Regions from separate parts of the Shouchella phoenicis genome, predicted to be linked through region 2. Evidence: riboswitches for the same ligand, from Rfam matches in the RefSeq annotation. Region 2 holds a riboswitch; each other region holds the start of a gene.

The links. Region 2 has a riboswitch for S-adenosylmethionine ahead of metE (5-methyltetrahydropteroyltriglutamate--homocysteine S-methyltransferase). Riboswitches for the same ligand answer to the same signal wherever they lie in the genome.
Region 1: it holds a riboswitch for S-adenosylmethionine, as region 2 does, so the genes downstream of both, ABC361_RS10660 (methionine biosynthesis PLP-dependent protein) here and metE (5-methyltetrahydropteroyltriglutamate--homocysteine S-methyltransferase) in region 2, are expected to answer to the same signal.
Region 3: it holds a riboswitch for S-adenosylmethionine, as region 2 does, so the genes downstream of both, ABC361_RS02240 (methionine ABC transporter ATP-binding protein) here and metE (5-methyltetrahydropteroyltriglutamate--homocysteine S-methyltransferase) in region 2, are expected to answer to the same signal.
Region 4: it holds a riboswitch for S-adenosylmethionine, as region 2 does, so the genes downstream of both, ABC361_RS07495 (homoserine dehydrogenase) here and metE (5-methyltetrahydropteroyltriglutamate--homocysteine S-methyltransferase) in region 2, are expected to answer to the same signal.

The regions. Positions count from the first base shown of each region.
Region 1 covers NZ_JBDFMQ010000001.1:1,979,869-1,984,967, forward strand. Annotated here, with positions in the region: gene ABC361_RS10655 (bifunctional homocysteine S-methyltransferase/methylenetetrahydrofolate reductase) at 1-323, opposite strand, end outside; gene ABC361_RS10660 (methionine biosynthesis PLP-dependent protein) at 329-1,441, opposite strand; SAM riboswitch class I at 1,523-1,622, opposite strand; gene ABC361_RS10665 (hypothetical protein) at 1,749-1,913, opposite strand; gene prsW (glutamic-type intramembrane protease PrsW) at 1,928-2,596, opposite strand; gene ABC361_RS10675 (asparaginase) at 2,680-3,639, opposite strand; gene ABC361_RS10680 (YpdA family putative bacillithiol disulfide reductase) at 3,657-4,613, opposite strand; gene ABC361_RS10685 (Glu/Leu/Phe/Val family dehydrogenase) at 4,705-5,099, opposite strand, start outside.
Region 2 covers NZ_JBDFMQ010000001.1:1,258,992-1,264,090, forward strand. Annotated here, with positions in the region: gene ABC361_RS06895 (NCS2 family permease) at 1-138, shown strand, start outside; gene ABC361_RS06900 (YrvL family regulatory protein) at 161-589, opposite strand; gene ABC361_RS06905 (SEC-C domain-containing protein) at 616-1,623, opposite strand; SAM riboswitch class I at 1,809-1,911, shown strand; cobalamin riboswitch at 1,964-2,094, shown strand; gene metE (5-methyltetrahydropteroyltriglutamate--homocysteine S-methyltransferase) at 2,245-4,521, shown strand; gene ABC361_RS06915 (carbon starvation CstA family protein) at 4,604-5,099, opposite strand, start outside.
Region 3 covers NZ_JBDFMQ010000001.1:404,313-409,411, forward strand. Annotated here, with positions in the region: gene ABC361_RS02210 (metal-sensitive transcriptional regulator) at 1-70, shown strand, start outside; gene ABC361_RS02215 (DsrE/DsrF/DrsH-like family protein) at 162-641, shown strand; gene ABC361_RS02220 (sulfurtransferase TusA family protein) at 712-1,278, shown strand; gene ABC361_RS02225 (MBL fold metallo-hydrolase) at 1,280-2,407, shown strand; gene ABC361_RS02230 (sulfurtransferase TusA family protein) at 2,428-2,658, shown strand; gene ABC361_RS02235 (sulfite exporter TauE/SafE family protein) at 2,715-3,491, shown strand; SAM riboswitch class I at 3,612-3,714, shown strand; gene ABC361_RS02240 (methionine ABC transporter ATP-binding protein) at 3,856-4,893, shown strand; gene ABC361_RS02245 (methionine ABC transporter permease) at 4,874-5,099, shown strand, end outside.
Region 4 covers NZ_JBDFMQ010000001.1:1,376,875-1,381,973, forward strand. Annotated here, with positions in the region: gene aspS (aspartate--tRNA ligase) at 1-1,051, shown strand, start outside; SAM riboswitch class I at 1,108-1,213, shown strand; gene ABC361_RS07495 (homoserine dehydrogenase) at 1,260-2,495, shown strand; gene ABC361_RS07500 (hypothetical protein) at 2,490-2,798, opposite strand; RNA gene ssrS (6S RNA) at 2,981-3,160, shown strand; gene ABC361_RS07510 (tRNA threonylcarbamoyladenosine dehydratase) at 3,265-4,032, shown strand; gene ABC361_RS07515 (RsfA family transcriptional regulator) at 4,514-5,099, opposite strand, start outside.

The DNA of each region.
Region 1 (5,099 bases), 720 kb from region 2:
CCTACTGTTCCAACGACAAACGCTTGCTTTTTCTCACTTGTCTGCACCGCTTGTTTGGCAAGCTTAACCGCTGCTTCATTAATGGCTTTCATGTCTTCTTGTAGTCCATAACGTGCTAACTTATGGGCATTTGCTGCATACGTATTCGTTTGAATTACAGTTGCTCCTGCGTTCAAATACGCTTGATGAATGGAAACGACTTCGTTTGGTTTAGAAAGATTTAATTCTTCAAAACATAAGTCATAGCCCGCCTCATATAAAACCGTTCCCATTGCGCCATCAGCAACAACCACAGAAGACGTAACAGTTTCTCTCAAGTTCATGGATCTCACCTCCCTTGATTCGTTGCTTGTTCAAATGCTTGTTTTAAATCAGAGATTAAATCTTCGCAATGTTCAATTCCTACTGACAGCCGTAGTAACGTCTGATCGATGCCTTTTTCGATTCGAAGTGCTTCAGGAATATCGGCGTGGGTTTGCGTAGCTGGATACGTCATTAAACTCTCCACTCCGCCTAAGCTTTCTGCAAAAGAAATAAGCTGAAGTGCTTTGAGTATGGGATTAATATAAGATTCATCTGTCACACGAAATGACAACATTCCACCTTTTCCCGGATATAAAACGTCACGCACGAGGGACTCTTCCTCTAACATCGAAACGATTCGTTTTGCATTAATTTCATGTTGCTTCATTCGTAGTGCCAATGTTTTCATGCCTCTCATTAATAACCATGAGTCAAACGCACCGAGTATGAAGCCTGCTCCATTGTGAAAGTAGCCTAATTGTTCGCTTAATTCCGCCGATTTCGCGACAACAAGCCCAGCCACAACGTCATTATGTCCACCTAAATATTTTGTCGCTGAATGGATGACGATATCTGCCCCGTCTACTAACGGTTTTTGCAGCAACGGTGTTAAAAACGTGTTGTCAACGATCAGGAGTACATCTGCTTTTTGAGCGATAATGGCCAATTCCTGTATCGAGGCTTCTTTCATTAATGGATTTGTAGGTGTTTCCACAAAAATGGCCTTTGTTTCGGCTTTCAACTTATCTTTAACAGCATTTAAGTCCGCCATATCTACATAGTCAAAGTGAAGCCCCCACTTTGTCCATCCTCCTTCGAACAGTCGGTATGTACCACCGTACAAATCATCTGAACATAAAATATGATCACCTTGCCCAAATAGTGAAAAAACGAGTTGAATGGCAGACATTCCAGAGCTTGTCGCAAACCCTTGCTCTCCATGTTCTAAATTTGCAATGGCTTGTTCAAGCACTTCTCGAGTGGGATTTCCAGTACGAGCATAATCGTACCCTGTTGATTCTTGAATCCCTGCGTGACGATAGGCTGTAGAGAAATAGACAGGTGCATTTACAGCGCCTGTTGCATCATTTCGGCGATTTCCGATTTGCGCAAGAATGGATTCATCATGTGTTGTCATTGTTTATCCTCCTTTTTAAAAAAACGGTACAATCATAAAAAACCTTTCTTCAAGATATAAGAAGAAAGGTTGCGAACAATTCTCTTATCTTGCAGATTTCTGCTGGATTTAGCACCTTGCCAATAAAGGCTGGTTGCTGAGACTTCTTCGGGCCATGTCCCTCCGTCTCTCTTGATAAGATCTATTAAGTTTATTTGCTATTGTCACAACTTTAACGCAAAACGAATGATTCTGCAACCCGTAGCATGAAAAATGCATAAAAAACGCACAGCTTGTCTTACATAGCTGTACGTTCTTTGCACATTCATTATTCAGGTGACGCTTCAATGATTAATTGATCTTCATTTCCGCATACACACTGTTTAAAGCCTGTTTCATATTCTCCGTTTTCATTTCGTTTTCCACGTAAAATATATTTCTCTCCACATAAAGGGCAACGAATGACAATTCGATAACGATTCGCTGTTGTCACGCTATCCTCCTCCTTTAGTTCAGATTGCACTTTTCATCTTCATCTAGTTTGTTCGCCTTTTTTATTTTCCATATTGCTAATAACCAAAGCGCAACCATAAATGGAATCATTAAATATAAGAAATAATGTCCAAAATCCATTAGAATGTAGTCGTAACTTCCGTGCAAAATCATTGGTAGTACAGCCGCTAAAAAAAGAAATAGTTGTTTTTTTGAAGGCTGGTATTTGGCTCTTCCAACGTAATAACCCATAATAATTCCATAAACAGCATGGGCGGTGGTTGGTAATAACGTTCTCGGGAGCACGTGATCAAACCCATACGCAATCATATATAAACTATTTTCAACGGAGGCAAAGCCAAGCGATAACGCTACACCAAAAACGATTCCATCAATTGGTTGCTTTAGTTGACCATGTTGATAAGCAAATATGAACAACATCAGCCATTTTAAACCCTCTTCTATCAATCCGTAAAGCAAAAAAGCTTTTGACAACGAATGTGATAGGATCGCTTCTTCTGTGAAAGCAAATTGAATGACTGAAATTGGTAAGACGAGCAAGGCGCCAATAATAAAGATTCTTAGGACTAAAAACATGGCACCTCGACTAAAGGAATCACGTAAATACACATAAGAGAACAATGCCATGGCCGGAGCCAGAGCCGCAAGAATAAAAGAAATCAACGCTTGTCGACCCTCTCTCTAAAAGGACGTCCGCTACATAGTCCAGTATACGCCTCACGCTAATGAGACTCAAGTTTCACCGCTTATGAAAACCCCAGGGTAAGATCTTGTTGAGCAGCCGTCAAAACGAGCGCTTTAATTCTTGCTTTTTTGCTATCATAATCAGACCCTAAAATAACGCCAAGTTGTTCTAAGTGGTGTGCACTCCCTTTATAATCATACGTTGGATACACTTTCCCTTCCTCAGATGACGTTGTTAAAATAATTGGCTTTTTCTTTTGCAATGCCTCTTTAATAGGGGCAACTAATTGTGGCGGCACTTGACCTCGACCAACGGCTTCAATGACCAGCCCGTCCACTGTATCAAGAATAGCACGGAGCGTTTGTTCAGACATCCCTAAATAAATTTTTGCAATACCGATCTCAAGAAATGTGGGTTCCTTTACCATATACATTTCCCGTCGGATTGGCTTTTGATACGTAAAAATAACATCATTGTCAATAATTCCTAGATAACCAAATCCAAAAGCATTAAAACCTTGAATATTTGAAGCATGTTCCTTTTTTACATAGCGTGCGGAAAAAATACGTTCATTGAATACAACCACACAGCCTGTGCCTTTTAAATCTGGTTCACATGCCGCATATATCGCATGCCTTAAGTTCATAAATGCGTCACTACCTGTTTCCTCTGGCCCTCGTTGTGACCCTGTTACAACAACAGGTCTTTCATCTACATTTGTTAAATCTAAATAGTAGGCCGTTTCCTCTAATGTATCTGTACCGTGGGTAACGACAACCCCGTTTACATCATTTGCTTGAAAAGCTTTTTTTACTTCATTAGCTAGCGTAGCCCAATCTTCCGAAGTTAAGTGGACGCTTGGCTTCTGCAAGACTGACTGCACCGTCACGTTAATATCCGTGGGTAAGCCACATAAATCAGCTAATTCTTCCCCTGTTAATTCACCAGCAACTAATTTTCCGTTATCACCTGTAGTACTTGCGATTGTTCCACCTGTAGTTAAAAGTACGACGTGCCTCAATGTTTTTCCTCCATTTTCTACTTTTGCGTGATCGTTTCTGCGATGAATTTCCCATGCTCTCTTCCATTTTCAATGAAAATTTCGTTTGCATGATTACCAGCGGCAATGACACCGGCAATATAGAGATTCGCTACATTCGTTTCCATAGTAATTGGGTTAAACGTTGGTCGACCAGACGCATCGTCTACTTCGACTCCCATGTTTCGTAAAAATGAATGGTCAGGATGATAGCCTGTCATCGCAAAAACAAAATCAGCTTTCGCCTTTGACTCTTCTCCATTTTCTGTATAGTAAACCGCTTTTTCCGTAATTTGATTAATATGTGCGTTAAAAGCAAGACTAATGCGTTTATTTTTTACCAAGGACACGAGTTCAGGTAAGATCCATGGCTTTACACTAGCAGAATAATCGGAGCCACGATACAGCATGGTGACGTGAGCGCCTGCTTTTTCGAGCTCAATGGCAGCATCAACAGCCGAGTTTTTACCGCCGATCACAACAACATGATGATTGAAGTACGGGTGCGCTTCTTTGAAGTAATGCATGACATGACTGTTTGTTTCACCAGGAATATTCATCAGATTCGGCGAATCATAATAGCCTGTTGCAACCACTACATTTCGCGCCTGATACGTACGTTTTGATGTTTCAACTTGGAACGTACCATCTGTCTGCTTATGAACAGTTTGAACCATTTCATACGCATGTACATTTATTTGTTTGCGCTCTGTCACCATTCGATAATAAACAAGCGCTTGATTTCGCTTCGGCTTTCGCTCTTCCGTTATAAACGGTACGCCACCAATTTCTAGCCGTTCACTCGTACTAAAAAACGTTTGATGTGTTGGGTAGCGGTAAATGGCGTTCACAATATTTTCTTTTTCAATGACAAGAGTCGATAACCCTTTCTCGTCACATTCTATTGCGGCTGATAATCCGCACGGCCCTCCACCAATAATAATTACATCATACATCTGTTGATCATCCTCTTCTTCATGCTAATTCATCGGCAAAACCCTTGTGCATAGCGCTATACACAAGGGTTTTCTTTAACTGTATATCAAGTTAGACCCAGCCTCGAAAACGAGAAGCTTCTGCCATTCTACGAACACCAACCATATAAGCAGCTAAACGCATGTCCACTTTTCGACGCTTAGCTAATTGATAGATATGGTCAAATGCTTCTACAAGCACAGATTGTAGCTTGCCTTCGACTTCATCCGCAGACCAGTAAAACCCTTGATTATTTTGGACCCACTCAAAATACGAAACCGTTACGCCTCCAGCACTCGCTAGAACATCCGGGACGAGCAAGATTCCTCGTTCAGACAAAATCTTTGTGGCCTCTAGTGTTGTCGGGCCATTTGCCGCCTCAACCACAATAGATGCTTTAATGTTCCCAGCATTATGGGCTGTAATTTGATTTTCAATTGCCGCTGGCACTAAAATATCGCATTCCA
Region 2 (5,099 bases):
CCTTCGTTAGCAGTAAATGCTGCATTTGATTATACAATCGGCTATCTGTTAATCGGTCTTTTCTTTGTATACATTGGATATCGAGAATCAAAGAAGGTAATTATAGAGGTTGATCAAAAAATAGAAAACGTTGCGTAACGAAAAACCCATTTGAGTATTCTCAAATGGGTTTATTTCGCTTTGTATAATCTTTGTTTTCTATGAGTGTTTCAATCGTAACTATTAAGAATGCCAGTGCAGCTTGTGTAACAACTGGAATCGTTATCGATGTAAACAATCGTTCAAGAAAATGAATAAGCGGAAAAATGAACACAAACTGGATTGTAATTTCGCATACTTTTTGTAAAGAATAGCGCTTTACCTTAGGTACAACGGTATAAATGAGGCTTTTCGTTATCATTTCAATGATCAAGCCACTTACAAGAAATAGAATGACGAACCAGGCTAAAGACCAAAGCGATCGATATTCAATTCCCAAAAGGTAAAACAGACTAATCATGCCAAAATAGTACAGGACGAATATAAATCCAAGTACAACAAGTAGGAGCAAAGCAACTCCTAACACTGTATGAAGGGATGGTTTCCGCATAAATCAGACCTTCTTTTGTTCAAAAATTATTCTGCTAGACGCAATTCGTTTGTAATTTCAATCGAACGACTCGAAATAGTTGATGCACTAACGTTATATTTTTCAGCTAATGCTTTTTGTGTAACGGAAAGCGGCGCAAATTCTTGTAGCGCATATTCCATTGCAGCTGCAAATGCTTCAGGCTTACGAATATTGACTTTTTTAGCTGAGGTAAACGCATGCCATTTTTCTAATGCAAGTTGTTCAATTTCCGGTGGATGTTGATCTTTTTTCAAGCCGCTCAAAAGAATATCGGCAGTTTCTTTTACTTGTTCAGATGACCATTCAAAATCATCAGCAGCCTTTACGATAGGCGTATTCTCCGCAAGTAACGATGAAAGAAGTTGTGGCCATTTAGAGGTGAAGCTGTCTCCTTCAGAATCTGAACGGAATGCGTCAATTTTGTTTTTAATGTCTGCAGTTTTAGCAGGTACATGACTAATAACTGGACCGACAAAGCTCATAGCGTTTTCACCATTGGCAGGAAAACCAATAATTGTTGAGCCAGGCTCGACTGTGTCTTTATGTTCAGACGGAATGATGTGTGTTAAGCGTTCATTTGTGAATAAATGGATGCTTTCACATTGATCTTCATGTACCGATACTACTTCAAGAACAGCAGGTTTTGTCCCTTTCCAGCTTTCTATAATGGTAGCTGTTTGTGGACGTTTAATTTTTCTCAACTTGCTTTCAAGGAATGTATCGTATATGGTTTGCCCATCTGCTTCAATTGGCTTGTGAAAAATGAGCCATACAAGCAGCATACTTGAAAGGGTCTCGGTTACATTTTCTTCGACGTCTGGGTAAACATGGTGGTAACTTTGCACCCAGTTTGTTAATTCCTTTTGGTAGCGGGTAAATGCAGTATAAAGCATTTCCGTTTCTAATTGATGAAGCTCTTGAGAGACAATTGCTTTTGATTCTGTTTTTTGCATGCAACATTTTTTATATTTTTTCCCACTGCCACATAGACAAGGATCGTTTCTCTTTATCATAGATGTTCCTCCTTACGTCAACTTTCTTAGTTTAACAGATTTCCGCGATAAAAGCAGGGTTTACAGCCGTTAATTTTGTGGTTGAGTCGATAAGTAAATGAAAATGGATCTTTTGTATGAATTATCTTTTGACAGTTTTCAGTCTTTATGCTAAATTAATTGAATACTCATACATAAGAAAACACTCTTTATATTGAGAAGTGGAGGGACTGGCCCGACGAAGCTTCAGCAACCTTTCCAATTGGAAAAGGTGCTAATTCCAGCAAAGGGAACTTTGGCAGATAAGGGGGATGCGATGTGATCGCATAAACCCTTTTCATTGAAAAGGTTTTTTTTAATTTCATATGTGAAACGAAACGGTGTAGTGTCCAACTACTTAATAGGGGAACTTGGTGAAAATCCAAGACGGTCCCGCCACTGTGACGCACCTATGTGCGAAGTCAGATTGCCTGCCGAATCGTTCTGCTTAGCTCTACGCGGATCTAGAGAAGAGTGGAAATCATGCCTTTTAAACTAGTTGTTCATGTTCATTCGCTAGTGACTTTCTGGTATATTTCCTATCCCTTTCTCTTGAAAGGGATTTTTTTATGGTGAGTACAACTATTTAAGGAGGCAGAAAAAATGAGTGGAGTTAGAAGTTCAAGCTTAGGTTTTCCAAGAATCGGGGAGCAACGAGAGTGGAAAAAAAATCTAGAAGCCTATTGGAATCAAAAACTATCGCAAGAGGACTACGTAAAAAAACAAAAAGAATTACGTCTGAATCATTTACAAAAGCAAAAGGATGCAGGGCTTGACTATATCCCTGTTGGCGATTTTTCTCACTATGACCAGGTACTCGATACAGCAACAGCATTTGGTTTAGTACCTGATCGCTTTGACTATGAAGGTGGAACCGTTGATTTAGATTCGTATTTTGCGATTGCCAGAGGCAGTGAGCATGCGGTTGCTGCTGAAATGACGAAATGGTTTGACACAAATTATCACTATATCGTACCTGAACTTGATGGTAGAGAACCGGAGCTCGTAAACAATCGCTGGTTAGATTTAATTGAGGAAGCGAAGCAAGAGCTAGGGGTTACCGGAAAGCCTGTGATCTTGGGCCCTGTAACATTTGTTAAACTATCAAAACATTATGGCAGTCGTTCATTTGTTGATCATGTGCGAAGTTTATTGCCTTTATATACAACCGTGCTAAATCAGCTGGCAGAGGCTGGTGTAGACTGGATTCAAGTGGATGAGCCTATTTTAGTTGGGGATGTGACTGAAGAAGAGTGGGCGATTTTAGATGAAGTGTATACGTGGTTCTCAGAGTCAGCACCAAAAGCCAATCTTCTTCTACAAACCTACTTTGAAGGAGTCGATGATTTTAGTCGTTTTACGAAACTATCTGTTGCTGGTATTGGGCTCGACTTTATTTATAGTGATAGCTTACAAAAAATAAAGCAACATGGGTTTCCGAAAGAAAAAACATTAGCAGCTGGACTAATTGATGGTCGAAACATTTGGCGTACAGACTTAACGAAGACACATGCCATGGTGGAAGAACTTTCAAAAATAGTTGGGCAAGAACAATTAATCCTTCAACCTTCTTGTAGCTTGCTTCACGTGCCAGTAACGCTGAAACATGAACAAAAGCTACCTGAAAATTTAAAAGCTGCCTTATCATTTGCAGAAGAAAAATTAGCAGAGTTGAATGATCTTAAAGCAGTCTTAAATCAGCAGCAAGAGCTGAAACAGCTGCAAGTAGGAAAACGGGCGATTGATACGTTAAACCAATCTGCAAGTCGCACAAACCAAGAAGTCCGTACCGCTTTAGATCTCAGTAAAACAGAAGATTCTAAAAGAGCGGTTCCTGCGAATAAACGTATGGAACTTCAGCAAGAGGTCTTCCAACTCCCACCATTACCGACTACAACAATTGGTAGTTTTCCGCAATCAGCAGACGTTCGAAAAACGAGGTTGCAATGGCGAAGAGGGGAAATTACGAATGAAGCCTATGAGTCCTTTATCAATGCTGAAATTGAGCGTTGGATTGAGATCCAAGAAGAGATTGGGTTAGATGTACTCGTGCATGGTGAGTTTGAGCGTACTGATATGGTCGAATTTTTTGGCGAGAAGCTAGGTGGTTTTGAATTCACATCTAATGGATGGGTTCAATCATACGGGTCAAGATGCGTGAAACCGCCTGTTATTTTCGGAGACGTCTTTTTCCAAAATGATATGACTGTCAAAGAAACATTAGTCGCACAATCGAAAACGTCGAAACCGGTCAAAGGGATGTTAACAGGACCTGTCACGATTTACAACTGGTCGTTTCCACGGACTGATTTACAAGCAGAAGATGTGGTGAATCAAATTGCCCTTGCATTGGAACAAGAAGTGCTCGCTTTAGAAAAAGCAGGAATCACAGTCATTCAAGTAGATGAACCTGCATTAAGAGAAGGGTTACCATTAAAGAGAGAGAAGTGGAAAGCCTATTTAAATCAATCTGTTAAAGCATTCCAGCTCTCTGTGAAATCGGTTGAGCCACAAACGCAAATTCATACGCATATGTGCTACTCTGACTTCCAAGATATTATTCAAGCGATAGACGGACTTGATGCAGACGTTATTTCAATTGAGATGTCACGAAGTCATGGAGAACTCATTACAGCGTTTGAAGACTATACGTATAGCAAAGGAATTGGGCTAGGGGTCTATGATATTCATAGTCCACGTGTACCAACAGAAGAAGAAATGGAAACAAGTATTAATCGCGCCCTGCAAGTTCTTGATCAACGCATTTTCTGGGTTAATCCAGACTGTGGGTTAAAAACAAGAAAAGAAGCTGAAACTGTAGAAGCACTTAAAGCGATGGTTAAAGCAGCGAAAGCGAAACGATCTCAACTCGTTCAGTAAACAAACAAAGAAAGCTTATCAATTTAATGATAAGCGTGAGATGTACGCTCGAGGTCTTCTTGATCGCAAGCGTACATCTTTTTTATGCATTTAAGTTTGTTGAATCGGTTGGCTTATCTTTCTTACCAGCACTTCTTGCGCCTTCAATTCCGAGGAACACACACATCACGAAAAGGATAAAACAGATCACAGAAAGCAAGTAGTTTTGCGCCATGAAGTTCGAGTAGAGCATAACGAGCAGGGCGCTCGTAGTAACAATGAACATGAAAATCATGGGAATAATGACGAACAAGGCTTTTGACTTTGTTTTAACAAGCCACATTGTGACAGCTAAAAGAGCTAAGGCTCCAAGCATCTGGTTTGCGGCTCCGAATAACGGCCAAACCGTTTGCCATGTTCCGGTTAAGGCTAACGCTGTTGCGCCAATCAAACCGGCAATTGTCGCGAAATGTTTGTTCGTCAGAGCTTTTACTTGAATACTATCTCCAAGTTCAGTCATGGTGTACCGCATTAGCCGTGTGGCAGAGTCTAGTGTAGTCATTAGAAAAGCCGATGCTGCTAGTGCGGTAAACGTAATT
Region 3 (5,099 bases), 850 kb from region 2:
AATTGAAGATGGAGAAGACACGAAAGAGTACGTTGATCAAGCTGTTAATTTACTCGTGAAAAGTCGCTAAGGTAGACAGGAAATCGTCTGTCTATCTTAGAAAAATTTTTTATCTTTTATAATACCTATAGGGGTACATGTATATGAATGGAGGAATTAAAATGAGTGAAGAGAAAACAACCAATATTATTTTATTTAGTGGCGATTATGATAAGGCGATGGCGGCATACATCATTGCCAATGGGGCTGCGGCCTACGACCATAACGTCACGATTTTCCATACATTTTGGGGATTAAATGCATTACGAAAAGATGAGCCAATAAAAGCCAATAAAAGCTTTATGGAAAAAATGTTTGGCAAAATGATGCCTCGTGGACCAGAGAAGATGGGGTTATCAAAGATGCAGTTTGCCGGAATAGGACCAAAGTTGATTAAAAACGTCATGAAAAAGCATAATGCGATGCCCTTGGCTGATTTAATTCATCTAGCAGAAGAGCAAGACATCAACTTAGTTGCGTGTACAATGACAATGGATTTACTAGGTTTAAAAAAAGAAGAATTACGAGAAAGTAGTCAATATGCTGGGGTTGCTGCTTATTTGGCAGACGCCGAAGATGGAAACGTCAATCTATTCATTTAAGAATGGAATTCATTGATGTGCCAATGTCGAAGGACGGCATGAATAGGTAAGAATAAAAGGGGTGTATGAAATGAAAGATCTGAAACATGATGTACTCGTAGATGCAAAAGGGTTGGCTTGCCCAATGCCGATTGTGCGGACAAAAAAAGCGATGAAACACATCGAGCCAGGAAGTGTGGTTCAAATTCAAGCAACTGATAAGGGCTCTACTGCGGATGTAAAAGCATGGGCACAAAAAGCCGGGCATGACTATATCGGTACTGCTGAAGAAGGCGACACCCTTAAGCATTACTTGCGTGCAGCTGGAAGTCGAGTAGAAGAAGCTCCTTCTTTCCCTCATGTTATTGACAATGAAGGTTTGCAAACAGCCATTCAGACTAACGAACCCATGACGATTCTTGATGTCCGTGAAACGAATGAACATGAGGAGGCTCATATTCCAGGGGCTCAATCAATTCCGCTAGGAGAATTAGAAACGAGAATACAAGAAGTCGACAAAGAAAAAACCGTCTATGTCGTTTGTCGAACTGGCAATCGCAGCGACTTAGCGGCACACACATTATCGAAAAATGGCTACACGCAAGTGGTTAATGTGATTCCTGGTATGAGCAAGTGGAAAAATGAAGGAGGAAAGTAAGATGAGTTTAAGAGCGATGTCAGCAAAAGAACTAGCAATGAAAGTGGTTCAGCAAGAGCCATTGTTTATTCTAGACGTTCGAAATGAAGATGCGTTCCAGGATTGGAAAGTGGAAGGCGCACAATTTGACTATTTGAACGTTCCTTATTTTGACCTACTGGATGGGGTAGAAGAAATCTTACCGAAACTCCCTTCTGATCAACCGATACTCGTTGTATGTGCAAAAGAAAATTCATCGATTATGGTTGGGGAGATGCTAGTCGAAGAAGGGTTGGATGTAGCTTATCTATCCGGTGGTATGAAGGCTTGGAGTGAACATTTAGAGCCCATCAAAGTAGCTGATTTAAGTGCAGGAGGCGAGTTGTACCAATTTGTACGGCTTGGAAAAGGCTGTCTTTCTTATATGGTAATCTCGGGTAGTGAAGCCGTTATCATTGATTCAGCACGGATGACAGATGCTTATGTATCGCTTGCTAACGAAAAAGAAGTATCCATTGCGCATGTTTTAGACACTCACTTACATGCAGATCATATCTCTGGGGGTCGGACCCTTGCCAAACAAACGAAGGCAACGTATTGGCTTCCTCCAAAGGATGCAGAAGGAGTGACATTTAGCTATGAATCGATCGAAGACGGCACACACATCACCGTAGGGGCTACAACAATTGACATCCAGGCGCTCTATACACCAGGTCACACGATCGGTTCAACGTCCTTCATTATTGACGATGTTTATCTGCTATCAGGGGATATTCTGTTTATTGATTCCATTGGTAGGCCCGACTTGGCAGGGAAAGCAGAAGACTGGGTAACGGATCTAAGAAACTCTCTCTATAGAAAATACAAAGACTTATCGTCAGAGCTAATTGTACTACCTGCTCATTTTATGAATGTGGATGAATTAAACGAAGACGGCAGCGTTGCAGAAAAATTAGGGGTCTTATTTGAAGAAAATCATGGTTTAACTGTGGATGATAAAACGACATTTCGCTCCATGGTGACAGACAATCTACCGCCACAACCGAATGCTTATCAAGAGATTCGCGAAACGAACCTAGGCGTTAAAAAACCAAGCGAAGAAGAACAACGAGAAATGGAAGTCGGACCAAATCGCTGTGCCATTCGCTAAACAAAAAGGAGACGATAATGATGGATGTAAACAAAGTATTAGACGCTAAAGGAATGGCATGTCCAATGCCCATTGTAAAAACGAAAAAAGAAATGAAGGAACTAAACGTTGGGGAAGTTTTAGAGGTGCAAGCAACGGATCAAGGGGCATTAAAGGATTTTGAAGCGTGGGCTAATTCTACTGGACATGAATTGTTACAGTCAAAAGAAGAAGGTGGCGTTCTCACCTTCTATATAAAAAAAGGCGAGTAAAGAATGATGAGAAGAGGGCGAAGGAATCCCTCTTTTTTATCGGTTAGGAGATTTTTATGGACATCTTGTTCATTATCACGATTTTCTTCATTGGCTTTTTCGGTTCATTTATTTCAGGGATGGTTGGGGTTGGTGGTTCAATTATAAAATACCCCATGCTCCTCTTTATTCCACCGATGCTCGGTTTCACTGCTTTTTCGGCACATGAAGTATCAGGTATTAGTGCCGTACAAGTCTTTTTTGCCGCCTTAGCAGGTGTATGGGCCTATCGAGGTACAGGCTATTTACACCGCAAACTTATTATCTATATGGGAAGCAGCATTTTAATTGGGAGTTTTATCGGGGCGTTTGCGTCAAACTTCTTCCCTGAAAGCTCAGTTAATCTCGTCTATGCCTTATTAGCAACGATTGCGGTTGTACTAATGTTTCTGCCTAAGAAACAAATTCCTGAACAACCAGCCAACCAAATCTCCTTCAATCGAGCTCTTGCGGCTAGTTTATCGTTTATTGTTGGGATCGCTTCAGGGATTGTTGGAGCGGCAGGGTCATTTTTGCTCGTTCCGATCATGTTAACCGTATTAAAGTTACCTACACGAGTAACCATTGCTACCTCTCTTGCGGTCACATTCATCTCTTCAATCGGCTCAACGGTTGGGAAAGTAGCGACCGATCAAGTGTTATATGGTCCCGCAATTGTTATGATTATTGCAAGTGTTCTTGCTGCTCCTATTGGTGCGAAATGTGGTCAAAACATGAACACGAAAGTCCTGCAATGGTTGTTAGCGCTGCTTATTCTAGGATCTGCGATTCAAATATGGATGACACTCTTTTAATTGTTAAGTATTTAAAAAGTCCGCTTCACGATGAAGCGTTTTCATTAAAAAATTATAAAAAAACTCTTGCATTCTGAAAATAAAATCTGCTACACTACGTTCAACAACTAATTAAATATTTTCTTATTAAGAGGAGCGGAGGGACTGGCCCGATGACGCTTCAGCAACCCCACTATGGTGGAAGGTGCTAATGCCTGCAGGAAAACTTCCTGGATGATAAGAGCGTGGATAATTCATTGACTTTTCGCCCCTCTTTCATTTTTGGAAGAGGGGCTTTTTACATGTTAAAAAAGGAAAGACGAAGATATCAGGGAGCGTTTTATTAAATAATCTGATTAAATATATATGGATAGGAGGAAATGGTGTGATTGAATTCAAAGGTGTCTCAAAAACATTTTCATCGAATGGGCAAGACATCCATGCACTGCGCGAAATTGATTTACAAATTGAAAAGGGCGATATATATGGGGTCATTGGTTTTAGTGGAGCGGGTAAAAGCACACTCATTCGGACTGTTAACTTAATTGAAAGACCCACAGCAGGTGAAGTGATTGTGAATAAAGAGAATTTAATGCACCTAAATTCTCGTCAACTTCAAAGAGCCAAGCGAAATATCGGGATGATTTTCCAACACTTTAATTTACTTCAATCGAAAACAGTGTTTGAAAATGTTGCGACGCCATTGCGTTTAGTAAAGACAAAGAAATCGGCTGTGAATCAGCGTGTAAATGAACTATTAAGCTATGTGGGCTTAGAAGCATTTGCTTCACGTTATCCAGATCAGCTTTCAGGTGGACAGAAGCAGCGGGTAGGAATTGCTCGGGCCCTTGCATCAAACCCTGAAATTCTCTTATGTGATGAAGCAACGTCGGCGCTTGATCCGGAAACAACGAGCTCGATTTTGCAGCTTTTAAAGCAAATTAATAAAGAATACAACATTACCATATTGATGATTACACATGAACTCGGTGTTGTTCGTGAGATTTGTAATAAAGTTGCAGTGATGGATGATGGACGCATCGTTGAAGAGGGTAACGTTGAAAAAGTACTCTCTCAACCTGTACATGAGACAACGAAGAAGTTTGTTCGATCGATTATACCTGATGACCTACCGCAAAAAGTGAAGCAACATCTTGAAAATAAAGAGAGTGACGAACGAATCTACCATGTCCAGATTACGGACGATGCGGACCAAACAGCGCTTTTCAATGATTTAGTTCATCAAGGACTGAATGTTTCACTTCTTCATGCTTCGATGCACGAAATTCGTGAAACTACGTTTGGATCAATCTATGTACGTGTGAAGGGAGATGCGGTTGCTCAACAAGCTGCACAACGTTATTTTGATAAAACATCTTCAGAGATAAAGGAGGTAACAGCACATGCTGGACTGGTTGCCTGAACCGATTCGCCCACAAATTTCAAATGATATTTTAGTCGATGCAATGTTTGAGACCATTTATATGGTGGCTTGGTCATTATTATTTTCAGCGATTCTTGGAGTCGTGCTCGGCATTATTCTTGTCGTGACGAGGCCAGGTCATATTATGGAAAACCGTGTTGTCTACAATGCGATCAACCCGGTTATTAATGTCTTGCGGTCAATTC
Region 4 (5,099 bases), 120 kb from region 2:
AAGTTTTCTTGATACAGAAGATATCCTTGGAATGACAGAAACACTAATGAAGAAGTTAATGCTTGATACCCACGGTCTGAAGTTTGAGGGGTCCTTTGAGCGGATGACATATGAAGATGCAATGAATCGCTACGGCTCTGACAAACCTGATACCCGATTTGGGATGGAACTAGTTGATTTGACTACAGTCTTAGAAGATACGGAGTTTAAAGTATTTAGACAAGCAATTGATTCAAATGGTATTGTAAAAGGGATCAACCTCAATGGTGGTGCTGACAAACTTTCTCGTAAAGAGATTGATGCACTTACGGATTTTGTTAAGCCATATGGAGCAAAAGGTTTAGCTTGGCTGAAGGTTGAAGAAGAAGGGTTAAAAGGACCGATTGCAAAATTCTTTAATCCTGAACAAACAGAAGCGTTGCTTGAAAGCATGCAAGCAAAGCCAGGTGACTTATTATTCTTCGGTGCAGATAAGAAGCAAATTGTCTTTGATTCATTAGGTGCACTACGTTTGAAATTCGGAAAGGATTTTGACCTAATTGATACAAGTAAATTCAATTTCCTTTGGGTTGTTGACTTTCCGCTCGTTGAGTATGATGAGCAGGCAAGACGTTATGTGGCTCTCCACCACCCATTCACACGTCCGAAAAAAGAAGATGAACATTTACTTGAGTCGAATCCTGATGATGTGCGAGCAGAAGCGTATGACCTCGTCTTGAATGGCTACGAGCTTGGAGGCGGTTCTCAACGTATTTACGAGCGTGAGCTTCAAGAAAAAATGTTCCAAACGCTTGGATTTTCAAAGGAACAAGCCAATGAAGAGTTTGGCTTTTTGCTTGAAGCATTTGAATATGGCACTCCTCCACATGGTGGAATTGCGCTAGGCTTAGACCGAATTGTCATGTTACTGGCACAAAAAACAAATTTACGTGAAGTCATTGCCTTCCCGAAAACGGCAAGTGCTAGTGATTTAATGACACATGCACCAGGTGCAGTCAGTGTGGAACAGTTAATTGATTTAAATCTTTCTGTCCTTGGGAAGCGTGGTTGACAGAAGAAACACATCCCTCTATAATTACGGATACTATCAAGTTTAAAATCCATACGAACTTATCGAGAGTGGCGGAGGGACTGACCCGATGAAGCCCGGCAACCAACCTATGTGAGGTTAAGGTGCTACATTCAGCAGAACAGTGGTTCTGAGAGATAAGCAAAGGCAAAAAGCCCCTTTTCTTATCCAAGAAGAGGGGCTTTTTTTAATGAAGGAGAGGGTGACAGAGATGAAAATTGGTCTAATTGGATACGGTACGGTTGGAAGCGGCGTATATGAACGATTAATTCGTTCCAGAGAACAGATTGAAACTATTATCGGAGAAAAATTCGAAATCATTCGTATTTTAGTGAAAGATGTGAAGAAACATGAGGCTGTTCACCGAAATCTTTTTACATCTTCATGGGAGTCTTTTTTTGAACAGGAACAATACGATCTTGTTTTTGAAGCAATAAACGGAACAGACCTTCCAAAATCATTTACGGAGTCATTGTTAAAGCAAGGGACGTCCGTTATTTCTGCTAACAAAAAGCTTGTGGCACTGCACGGGGAAGAACTTGAGCAACTTGCTTATGATCACGGTGCTTATTACGGTTGGGATGCGGCAGTATGTGGGGCAATCCCTATAGTGAATGTTTTCAAAAGTGTGTTAGTTACAACGAATATCCAGTCGATTGCAGGTATCCTCAACGGGACAAGTAATTATATTCTCACAAAAATGGAGGAAGGAAGAACCTATGAAGATGCGTTGGAACAAGCTCAATCATTAGGTTATGCAGAGGAGGATCCTACTTCTGATGTAGAAGGGTGGGATGCTGTTTATAAACTCTGCTTATTGGCAAGACAATGTTATGATCAATGGATTTCCCCAAATGATATTGAACGTGTTGGAATAAGTCATATTGACCAGTGGCACATTCAAGCGGCAAAAGCGCTCCACTTATCCTTTAAATTAATTGCGAAATTAGAAGTAGATTCAACGTCCCTAAAAGGGTTCGTCAAGCCTGCTTTAATTGATCAAGAACATTCTTTAGCGCCAATTCGTGGCGTTTTAAATGCTGTTACCCTTGAAGGGAAAGATATGGAACGACTTATTTTTGCCGGTCCTGGTGCCGGAAAAGAAACAACAGCAAACAGCGTGGTAGAAGATTTTATTTTCCATGAACAACAGCGAGACGTATTGCCACGTTTTACGTATCGTTTAACGAAAATCGAGGAAGGCATTTCAGAAAAATTAACAGCGCAAGAAGTATGGTTTTGTAAAAACGAACAGCTAAGTGAGGTCAAGCCATATTTAGAAAAAACAAAGGTTTGGAAGGAAAAAGAAGTAAAAGGAGGAAAAGTGTTTATTGTGACGCCACTTTCGTCAGCAACACCATTCTTTACATTCCCACTGCTGACAGAAGTAGATCAAGAACATGCAACAGTGGAAAGTAAATTATAGATGGTATTTTGTTTCAGGAACAAGCTTTTTAAATTCTTTAATAAAGGGCTCTGGCGACGTTTTAATTTTGTACGTCGTTACCCCTCTACTAGTGTGTAGGTATAAAAAACCTAATGAATGTGGTGTGTCGCTTGGAAATCGATACGAGATATCAAACACACTATCAATTGGAAAGTGATCGGTATTTGTTTCAATGCGGTCGCTATACAAAGCTAATTCGAAGGAACTTTCAACGACTCTTTTTTCTAGTAAAGCAATCTCCTGCGTTACTTCAATGCATCGCTGTATTACAATGGCGCTCATCATCGTTGCCTCCTTTTAAAGAGAATGTATCATATTTTTCGTGAAAACTCGATTAATATGCAAGGTTTGCTTGTGAAAAATGTTGGGTATATAAGGACAAACAACAAGCATATGCCTTTAGTCGCAATTTTTTGAAAAATGATTGCTTAATGGTGAAAAACCTGATATGATAACGATAATTACATATCCTGATCTGTTCGTAAGGGCTTTATTCTTTGAGCCAACACTTTAAAAAAGGGAGCTTGCTGTTGCTATTTTGCTTACATGCCTCGGTAGCTGAGGACTTAAAATGAATGGTACAAAGCACCCACCTGCCTGGCAGGTTCAAAGCATCGACTTCCTACGGCAAGATCGGGATAACACGAAGCATTTTCTGTATAGGAAATGCTTTTTGTAGTGTGCTTTTAGAGGAGAATATGATATGATCACAACAGCAAAATGGAATGAATAAAGGAGTATGATGGACGTGTTACACCAGTTTTCAAGAAATGAACTGGCCATTGGTCATGACGGTTTAAGTCGATTAAAAGGAAGTACAGTTGCGGTGCTCGGTGTTGGTGGAGTAGGCTCATTTTCAGCAGAAGCGCTTGCCCGTTCTGGTGTCGGTAAAATCGTCCTTGTTGACAAAGACGATGTTGATATTACAAATGTGAATAGGCAAATTCACGCATTGCTATCAACGGTTGGCCAGCCTAAAGTGGATTTAATGGCGGAGAGAATAAAAGACATAAACCCTGACTGCAAAGTTGTTGCGCTTAAAATGTTTTATACAGAAGAGACATACGAAGATTTCTTTTCTCATAAATTAGACTTTGTTATTGACGCAAGCGATACAATCTCATATAAAATTCACTTAATTAAAGAGTGTCGAAAGAGAAACATTCCATTAATTTCGAGTATGGGTGTCGCCAATAAACTAGATCCGACCCGTCTTCGTATTGAAGACATATCCAAAACCAGTTATGATCCGATTGCAAAAGTGATTCGGACGCGATTAAGAAAAGATGGAATTCATAAAGGCGTAACAGTTGTCTTTTCTGATGAAAAACCAATACAAATTCGTGAGGATATTCGCCAAGAAATTGTTCCAGAAAGTGCGGAGCAAGGGAAGATTCGTAAAGCGAAGCTTCCACCATCATCAAATGCGTTTGTTCCATCTGTGTCTGGTTTAATTATGGCTGGACATGTCATTACAAAGCTGTTGGATGGGATTGAAATCAATCGCCAAGACTAACCGCGTTTTTTGCAGTCAGTTTGAATTTGCAACACGTTACAGCCGGCTTGGTTCTACTAGGAAATATAGTGAATGGAACTAGGGTGTATGTAAATCTTATTTCTCTCATGTCACATTCATTATCGCTGATGGCGACTCCAGCGGGAAAAGCAACAGTCAGAAAATGCAAGAGTGATGTTATTGAAGGGGTTGAGGCGTTGCCTGCGGCAAAGAAGACACCGTGAGCGCAAGTGATAACGTAGCGCAAACGGATGTCGCGCTTGTGCCTGTGGTGAAAGCGTCCATCAGCGCGATAAGTGATGAATACAAATTCAATTGAACGTTCCCATTTTTGGATAAAAGATGACCGCTTTTAGACAGACCTAATCAAAGTATAAAAGCAGTGTATCGTGATTTTTCACAGAAATGTGGACTTGACTGGAAATAATAGTAGGTGAACAAAAAAACGGATCTCGGGGTTTTCCGAATCCGTTTTTTGTCGTTAATCAATTTTTTCAAGGTTCCCGTTTGTTTCCATTCGAAACATAGGGTGTTCCTCAGCGTCCTCTTCTAAAATGGCCATTCGACGCGCTCGATTCATAATGGAAATAAGGGATTGATAGTCTTCTTCAATCATACTATGTTCCTGTTTATTACGGGAAAGTTGTTTTTCCATCTCCGCTATTTGAGCTTTAGCTAGCTGAAGCTGTTGACGTAACGTTGCGTTTTCTTCTTTTAATGAAGATGAAGCATTGGAGTCAAACTTTTTTAATTGGGAAATAATCGCTTCAATTGATGGTTCGACTTTTTCATCTTCTTCAACATATGAATAAAGAGGTTCAACTGTTGTTTGGACAGGCTTTTGATAGCTCGGGAAAAATTGAGTTGATACCATTCGTTTGCGCATTTTTCGCTCGCGTTTTGCTTCTTCAATTGTGCGTAAATGTTTTTGACGTACGACTGCGTTCCACCGAAAACCACATGCCGCTGAGGTTCGATTTAGGGCATCTCCTACTTCATCAAATGCTTTTAATTGTGTGCTGCCTTCTTTTATATGATTTAGCACAGTATCTGCTAATAAAACGTCA